DNA from 2 places in the Pseudarthrobacter sp. 10T415 genome. Region 2 is predicted to be linked to the other one. Evidence: riboswitches for the same ligand, from Rfam matches in the RefSeq annotation. Region 2 holds a riboswitch; the other holds the start of a gene.
What was found. A riboswitch is a leader RNA that binds a small molecule or an ion and turns the genes downstream of it on or off. The one in region 2 is predicted to bind S-adenosylmethionine.
Positions count from the first base shown of each region.

Region 1: linked by a shared signal. The riboswitch ahead of metX (homoserine O-acetyltransferase MetX) and the one ahead of AC1DBN_RS13725 (LLM class flavin-dependent oxidoreductase) in region 2 are both predicted to bind S-adenosylmethionine.

Region 1 covers NZ_JBFTHJ010000011.1:87,928-92,100, reverse strand. The annotation lists gene AC1DBN_RS14765 (bifunctional o-acetylhomoserine/o-acetylserine sulfhydrylase) at 1-1,288, shown strand, start outside; SAM riboswitch class IV at 1,437-1,551, shown strand; gene metX (homoserine O-acetyltransferase MetX) at 1,564-2,679, shown strand; gene AC1DBN_RS14755 (hypothetical protein) at 2,819-3,436, opposite strand; gene AC1DBN_RS14750 (SGNH/GDSL hydrolase family protein) at 3,558-4,173, opposite strand, start outside.
Region 2 covers NZ_JBFTHJ010000010.1:31,213-35,385, reverse strand. The annotation lists gene AC1DBN_RS13735 (rhodanese-like domain-containing protein) at 1-106, opposite strand, end outside; gene AC1DBN_RS13730 (LLM class flavin-dependent oxidoreductase) at 147-1,415, opposite strand; SAM riboswitch class IV at 1,631-1,739, shown strand; gene AC1DBN_RS13725 (LLM class flavin-dependent oxidoreductase) at 1,775-2,869, shown strand; gene AC1DBN_RS13720 (NtaA/DmoA family FMN-dependent monooxygenase) at 2,881-4,173, shown strand, end outside.

The DNA of each region.
Region 1 (4,173 bases), on a different contig from region 2:
CCACGCCGGCCAGGAGCCCGATGGCGCCACCGGCGCCCGGGCCCTGCCCATCTACCAGACCACCTCGTTTGTGTTCCCCAGCGCCGAAAGCGCGGCCAACCGGTTCGCCCTGGCGGAACTGGCCCCCATCTACACCCGCATCGGCAACCCCACCCAGGAGGCCGTGGAGCAGCGCATCGCCAGCCTCGAAGGGGGACTCGGCGCCCTGCTGCTCAGCTCCGGCCAGGCCGCGGAGACCTTCGCCATCCTGAACATCGCAGAGGCGGGCGACCACATCGTGGCCAGCCCCAGCCTGTACGGCGGAACCTACAACCTGTTCGCCCACACGCTGAAGAAGTTCGGCATCACCGTGACGTTCGTGGCTGACCCGGACAACCTGGACCAGTGGCGGGACGCCGTGCAGCCCAACACCAAGCTGTTCTTCGGCGAGGTGGTCTCCAACCCGCGCCAGGACGTCCTGGACATCGAAGGCATCTCCGGGGTGGCGCACCAGGCCGGCGTGCCCCTCATCGTGGACAACACCCTCTCCACGCCGTACCTGATCCGTCCCCTGGAATGGGGCGCCGACATCGTGGTCCACTCGGCCACCAAGTACCTCGGCGGGCACGGAGCGGCGATCGCCGGCGTCATCGTCGACTCAGGCAAGTTCGATTTCAGCAAGGACCCGGAACGGTTCCCGGGCTTCAACACCCCGGACCCCACCTACAACGGCCTGGTCTACGGCAGGGACCTCGGGGAAAACGGCCTCCTCGGCGCAAACCTGTCCTACATCCTCAAGGCGCGCGTCCAGCTCCTGCGGGACCTCGGCTCGGCCGTCTCGCCGTTCAACGCCTTCCTGATCGCCCAGGGCCTGGAGACGCTGAGCCTGCGCGTGGAACGCCACGTGGCCAACGCCACCGAGGTGGCCCGCTGGCTGGAACGCCGGGACGACGTCGAATCCGTCGCCTACGCAGGCCTGCCGTCCAGCCCCTGGTACGAGCGCGGCCGCAAGTACGGGCCCAAGGGGACGGGCGCCGTCGTCGCCTTCAACCTTGCCGGGGGAGCCGAAGCGGGGCAGCGGTTCGTCGACGCCCTGGAACTGCACTCGCACGTCGCCAACATCGGCGACGTCCGGTCCCTGGTGATCCACCCTGCCTCCACCACCCACAGCCAGCTGACGCCGGAACAGCAGGCGGTAGCGGGCGTGACCCCCGGCCTGGTGCGGCTGTCGGTGGGCATCGAGCACATCGATGACATCCTGGCAGACCTTGAGGCGGGCTTCCGGGCCGCCAAGGGCGCGGCCGGCTAAGCCAAAGACGTACGACGGCGGGAGGCCGGCCAGGCGGCCGGCCTCCCTTTCCGCCGGTCAGCCGTCCGGGAAAGGCAGCGCGGACCGCCAAGTCACAACCAGTCACATGCTTGGCCATCAGCGGGGGGTGTTTCGTACACTCGAACCAGGTCATGAGTGCCAGTGACAGCCCCGGCTTGCTGGCCGGCAACCCTCCTTCCGCGGCGGGGTGCCCCGGGTGAAGACCTGGCCTGCCGGTAAACGACGGCGGGCAAGCGCGTAGAAGAGGTCTTGCCATGACGGTTACCGTCGCCCGTACAACCGCACCCGAACACGGAATTGTCCGCTATGCCTCCATCGGTGGCCTGCAGCTCGAGGGCGGTGGATTCCTGCCGGACGTCACCCTGGCGTACGAAACGTGGGGGACCCTGAACGCCGATGGCAGCAACGCCATCCTGGTGGAGCACGCCCTGACCGGCAGCACGCATGTGACCCGCGGGGACACCGACGAGGAAGGCTGGTGGGAACACCTGGCCGGGCCCGGCGCCCCCGTGGACACTGACCGCTTCTTCGTGGTCTCCATCAACATTGTGGGCGGCTGCTACGGCTCCACCGGGCCGTCCTCGCCCGGCCCCGACGGCAAGCCCTGGGGTTCCAGGTTCCCCCTGGTGACGCTCCGGGACAGCACGGAAGCTGAAGCCCGCCTGGCGGACCAGCTGGGCATCAGGAGCTGGTACGCGGTGCTGGGCGGCTCCATGGGCGGCGCCCGGGCCCTGGAATGGGCCGTCACGTTCCCCGAACGGGTGCAGCGCTGTGCCGTCATCTCGGTGGGAGCCGCCAGCACGGCCGAACAGATAGCGTTCGCCCAGGCGCAGACCCTGGCCATCCGCCAGGACCCGAACTTCAACCACGGCGACTACTACGACGGTCCCTGCCCCGAGGACGGCCTGGCGCTCGCCCGCCGCATTGCCCACATCACCTACCGGTCGGCCGCCGAGCTGGAGTACCGCTTCGGCCGTGAAGCCCAGGCTTCGGAGTCGCCGCTGCAGGGCGGGGTCCTTGCCGGCAGGGGCCGGTACCAGGTGGAGAGCTATCTGGACCACCAGGGCAGCAAGCTCGTCCGGCGCTTCGACGCGAACAGCTACATCGCCCTCACCGAGGCGCTCATGAGCCACGACGTTTGCCGCGGCCGGGGAAGCCTGGCCGATACCCTCGCCCGGACCACCGCCCGGTTCTTCGTGGCGGCCGTGGAATCGGACCGGCTCTACTTCCCGTCCCAGTCACACGAGCTGGCCCGGGCCCTGCCTGGCGACGTCGAGGTCCACCTCATCCAGGCGCCCATCGGCCACGATGGCTTCCTTACCGAAATCGGCCAGCTGGGCGCCCAGCTCCGGGCGGAGTTCCTGGCCTAGCAGCGCGGCCCGCACATAAAACAGAGGCTTGTCCGCGGATCCGAACCCTCACGGGCAGGTGGCGCGAACAAGCCTCTGATTGATGATCCCGGGGACGTGATGGCGCCCGGAGGCCCTTAGAGGCTTTCTGCGGCGCAGGCTAGCCGTTCATGATTTCGCTGCGGCGGGCCATGTAGTCCTCCATGGACATTTCGCCGTTGCTGTACTTCTGGTCCAGTTCCGCGAGTTTCCGGGCCCGGAATCCCTGCGGGGCCGACGGCGGCGGGGGACTGGCGGGTGCTGCCCGCTGTTCCGGCGCGGGGTACCCGGGCTGCTGCTGGCCGGGCTGCTGCTGGCCGGGCTGCTGCTGGCCGGGCTGGGGCTGGTTGTAGGGAGGCTGGTTGAACTGCTGCTCCCCGTACGGCGGCTGACCGAAGGGCTGCCCGCCCTGGCCGGGGACCGGCGGCTGGCCGTACTGGTAGGGCCCGGGCTGGGGGACGTTCGGTGCCTGCTGGCCGATCTGCCGGAACCCGCCCGAGTAGTAGTCCTGCTGGGTGTAGCCATCGCGCGGCTGCCTGCTCTGCGGCCCGGCGGAACCGGGGAACTGGCCGCCCGGGTTCTGGCTGCCGGGATATTGGCCGGCACCGGGGAACTGCTCGGGGTACCGGCCGGGAAAGCTCTGGTCGTGGTTCCGCTTGGCCACCGATTTCCGGTACATGCGCATGGCCATCGGGATCACGAACGACAGGATGATGATCCAGAAAAACAGGTTACTCACGGTGCTGCGCCTCTCGAGTGGGTCTTTCCAGCTTAACGGTCACGGACCGCATGCCGTTCCGGCGGTCACCGGCAAGCTGCCCCAGACCAGACCAGACCAGACCAGACCAGACCAGACCAGCTCAGCGCCGCACTGCGTCGGCCGTCCCCAGCGGACCTTCCCCCGAACCCAGGGGAACGCCCGGTCCAAAGGCGGGACCCGGCGTCGGACGCTTGGCTGTGATGCCGTCGCCCGAGGACTGGTGGCGCAGGCGCCGCAGCACCCACGGCACAAAGTATTCGCGGGCCCAGACGAGGTCGCCCGTGCGGGCCTCCCGCCAGGTGCTCGGCGGCAGCGGCTTGGGGTGGCGGGGTTCGAGCGTGTGCTTCACGTTCAGGGACTCGAGCACCATGGCTGCGATGGTGTGGTGCCCCAGCGGAGAAAAGTGCAGGCGGTCCTGGTCCCACATCCGGGGGTCGCTGAGCTGCCGCAGGGACCACATGTCTGCAATCACGGCGTCGTGCCGCGCTGCCACGGTCCGCAGGTTCTCGTTATAGATGGCAACCTTGCTGCGGATCCTTCCCAGCACCGACGAGCCGGTATCGGGACCGTTGAACAGCACCACGGTGGCGCCGCCCATGGACAGGATCTGCACCACGGAATCCAGCTTTTCGGCCAGGGCGTCGGGGTCTCCGCCGGGGCGGATCAGGTCGTTGCCGCCTGCGGAGAGCGTCACCAGGTCGGGCTTGAGCTCCAGT
Region 2 (4,173 bases):
GTCCGGCGTCGCTGCGGACGTCAACCAGCAATGCACCGCCGGCAATCAGTTGGGCGGCTTCTGCGGCCGTGACGAGCTGCGTGTCTGTTTCGGTTTCAGTGGTCATGACTTTTCCTTCTCGTGTGTGGATGGTGATGGGACAAACTTCAGGCCAGGCCCCACTCGGCAGCCAGCAGTTCGTAGGAGCGCACGCGGTGCCGGTGGTTGTGGGCGATGGTGGTGATCAACAGTTCCTGGGCGCCCGTGGCGTGCTGCAGGTCGCGTAATTGGTCCGCCACCTGCGCCGCGCCGCCCACGAACCGCGTTTCCACCCGGTCCCGGATGAGGTCCGGAGCCCCGGTTTCGGGTGCGGCTGCCTGCGCATCCAGGCGGCCGCCGTCACTGGGTGCGGGGTAGGGGATGGCGCCGTGGCCGGTGCGGATGCTGTGCACCCAGGCGGCATAACCGGCACCAAGGGTGCGGGCGGTCTGCCCGTCATCGGCCACCAGGACGTCCGCGGAGACGGTGACGTATGGCTCCGCCAGCGCGGCCGACGGCTTGAAATGGGCCCGGTACTCGGCCACCGAATCCAGCACGGTGGCGGGGGAGACGTGGTAGTTCGCCCCGAACGGCAGGCCGAGCTTCCCGGCCAGGCGGGCGCTGGGACCGGCCGTTGAACCATGGATCCAGAACTGGGGCGTGGTGCCCCGCGCCGGAGTGACAGTGATTTCCTCGCCGTGCCGGGTCCGGAAGCCGCCGGTGAAGAACCCGATCACGTCCTGGACGTCGCTTTCGAAGTTGTCCGCGTCGCCGGGTTCGCGGCCCAGGAGTTCGGCCTGGAGGCGGAACTTCCGCGGGAGGACGGAATTGAAGAGCCGCCGGGCCGCCGGGACCAGGAGCCCGTCCACCACCCGGGCTCCCTCGTCCGGTTGCGCCGGAGCGCCCGCGCCGGCTGAGCCCGCATGAAGCGCGGTGCCGTCCGCACCAGCACCAGCACCGCCCGCACCCGCGCCGGAGCCGTAAACGGCGGAGGCGGGCTCCGCCGTCGTCCGTCCTGCACCCGTCGAATCCGCGGCCGGCATGCTGGGCTGCCCTGACCGTCCGAACCCCAAATCCAACCGTTCCGGGTACACGGCCGCGAGCGTGCCGATGTTCTCCGCCACCTGCAGCGGCCGGTAGTTACCCAGGATGGTGGCGGCCGTGCCCACGCGGATGGTCCGGGTAGCCGCGGCAACCAGGGCGGAGAGCACGTGCGGGGCGGAACCGGCGACGCCGGGGTTCAGGTGGTGCTCGGCCAGCCAGAAGCGGTGGTAGCCAAGGCCCTCGGCCGCTACAGCAAGGTCAATGCTGTTGCGCAGCGCGTTACCGGCCGACTGCCCGGCAGGGACTGGACTGAGATCGAGTACTGACAGGGGGACAGCGGAAGCGGTAGGCATGGCATGACCCTACGAGCCTGCCCACCCGGTCCCAAGCGGCCCTGTCACCGGGCTAAACCCGGGGAAACAGGCCGTCACGGAGCCCGCTTCCGGGTGTGGGCCGAAGAGCCCAGATGACGCCAAAAACCGCTGTTTGACGCGGGATTTCCTGCGTTGACGCCGCGCGACAACCGCGTTTGTCAACGCATTGGACCGGCTCCTACATTCAAGCCATAGGTCAAGAGTCAGCACGCCAAGGACCGGCTGGTGCTGCGGCAACCCTCAGGCATTTTGTGGCGGGGTGCTCCGGAAACAGACCTGGCCGCCCCGCGGCAAGTGAATGTCGTCCCGGCCGCCCTGCGGCCCTGAAGAAGGAAACCATGGCTTCAACACCTGTACCTGAACTGCGCTCCAAAATAGTGGCGCTCGAGCTCGATGGCGACGGCGCCCACCCGGCTGCGTGGCGCCGCGCCGCCCACCTTCCCGGCGCCCTGCTGGGCGGCGGCCGGATACGGGAAACCGTGCAGGCCGCGGACATCGCAGGCTTCCACCTGGCCACCTTCCGCGATTCCCGCGTACTGGATGCCGGCAGCACCGGCATCGCGGGCCGGATCGACGCCGTGCAGCGCGCGGCCTTCGCGGCTCCGCTGACCCGCTCCCTCGGCCTGGTTCCCGAAGCGGGAACGCTGTTTACCGAGCCGTTCCATGTGGCCACGCAGTTGGCCAGCCTGGACTACTCCTCCCACGGCCGGGCCGGCTGGCTGGTCAGCGCCGCCAACGAACCCGCCGAGGCACAGTCCGTGGGCCGCGAGGCACTCGCCGAAGCCGATGTCCTGGCCGAGGCAGCGGACGTGGTGGAGGCCGGCCGCCGGCTCTGGGATTCCTGGGAGGACGGCGCTGTCATCCGGGACGCAGCCACCGGCCGTTACCTGGACCGGGATAAGCTCCACTACGCCGACTTTGACGGTGACAGATTCTCCGTGAAGGGCCCGTCCATCATTCCCCGCCCGCTGCAGGGCCAGCTGGTGGTCTTCGCACCGGCGGACCTGATCCCCGCCGTCGAAGCGGATGTGGCGCTCGCCGCCGCCGGTTCCGTTGACGGACTGGCGGCCGCGGCGACTGCGGCAGCAGCGGCCGGAACCCCGCGCACCCTGGTGGAGCTCGACGTCGTCCTCGACTCCCGTGGCCAGGCCGCGGCGGAGCGCCTCGCGGAGCTTGATGCGTACGAACCCTGGCAGGGCGGCGCCAGGTACGTCGGCAGTGCGGCAGGGCTCGTCGAGCTGCTGGTCGAGCTGTTCCGGGCAGCCGACGGCGTCCGGCTCCACCCCGCCGTCCTGGACGTTGACCTGCCCGAACTGGCCGCCCAGGTGCTGCCGGAACTGCGCCGTGCCGGTGTGGCCGCACCGCGCACCGGAACCACCCTCCGCGAAACCTTCGGCCTTCCCCGCCCCGCCAACCGCTACGCCGCGGCCTGAAAGAGAGCATCATGAGCACCCACCACCGCCCCGCCGGCAACGGCCAGATCCAGTTCGGCGTCTTCTTCCAGGGCGTCAACCACACCACCGTCTGGAAGACTCCGGAGAGCGGGTCCCAAACGGACTTCGAATCCTTCCGCCGGGTGGCCCAGACGGCGGAGCGCGGCCTCTTCTCCGCGTTCTTCCTCGGCGAGGGACTGCGCCTGCGCGAGCACCTGGGCCGCATCCACGACCTCGACGTCGCCGGCCGCCCCGATGCCCAGACAGCCCTCGCGGCCCTGGCCGCCGTCACCACCAACATCGGCCTGGTGGCCACCCAGAACACCACCTACAACGATCCCGCAGACCTGGCGCACCGCCTGGCCAGCCTGGACCTGCTCTCCGGCGGGCGGGCGGCCTGGAACATCGTCACCACGGACAACGCCTGGACCGGTGCCAACTTCCGGCGCGGCGGGTTCCTCAAGCACGAGGACCGCTACATCCGGGCCGAGGCCTTCGTCCAGACAGCCAAAGCGATCTGGGATTCCTGGGCCGACGGCGCAATCGCCGGGTCCCGGGATGCCGGGCGCTGGCTAGAAGAAGGCAGCATCACACCCGTCCGGCGCACGGACGCAAGTTTCGACGTCGACATCACCGGCCGCCTGCCGCGCTCCTCACAGCACCATCCGGTGCTCTTCCAGGCCGGCGACTCGGCGGACGGGCGGGACTTCGCCGTCCGGAACGCCGACGTGATCTTCTCCCGGCACGCCGAGCTCGAGGACGCCAAAAGGTTCCGCGAGGACATCGTGGCGCGCACCCTCAAGGCTGGCCGACCCGCCGACGACGTGAAGATCTTCCCCGGCCAGGAGTTCATCCTTGGCGCCACCGAGGCCGAGGCGGAGGAGAAGCACCAATGGGTCCGCGAACAGCAGGTGGGCCCCGAGACGTCCATCGCGTATCTGGAACAGTTCTGGGGCCGGACCCTCACCGATTACGACCCCGACGGTCCGCTTCCCGAAACGGACCCCGTCGTGGACGTCACCAACCCCACCCGCGGCAACGCCTTCCACGGCGCAAGCGCCAAGGAACTCGCGGCCCAGTGGCGCGCGGAGGCCAAGGACAAGGGCCAGTCCATCCGCCAGTTCGTCGCCGCACGCTCCCGGCTCAACGGCCGCGGCCTGGTGGGTTCCTACGATGGCATCGCCGACAAGCTCGCCGAATACGCCCACGCCGGCGCCGTTGACGGCTTCAACATCACCCCCTGGATCGTTCCCGGCGGGCTGGACGAGATTGTCAACGAACTCGTCCCGCGCCTGCAAGACCGC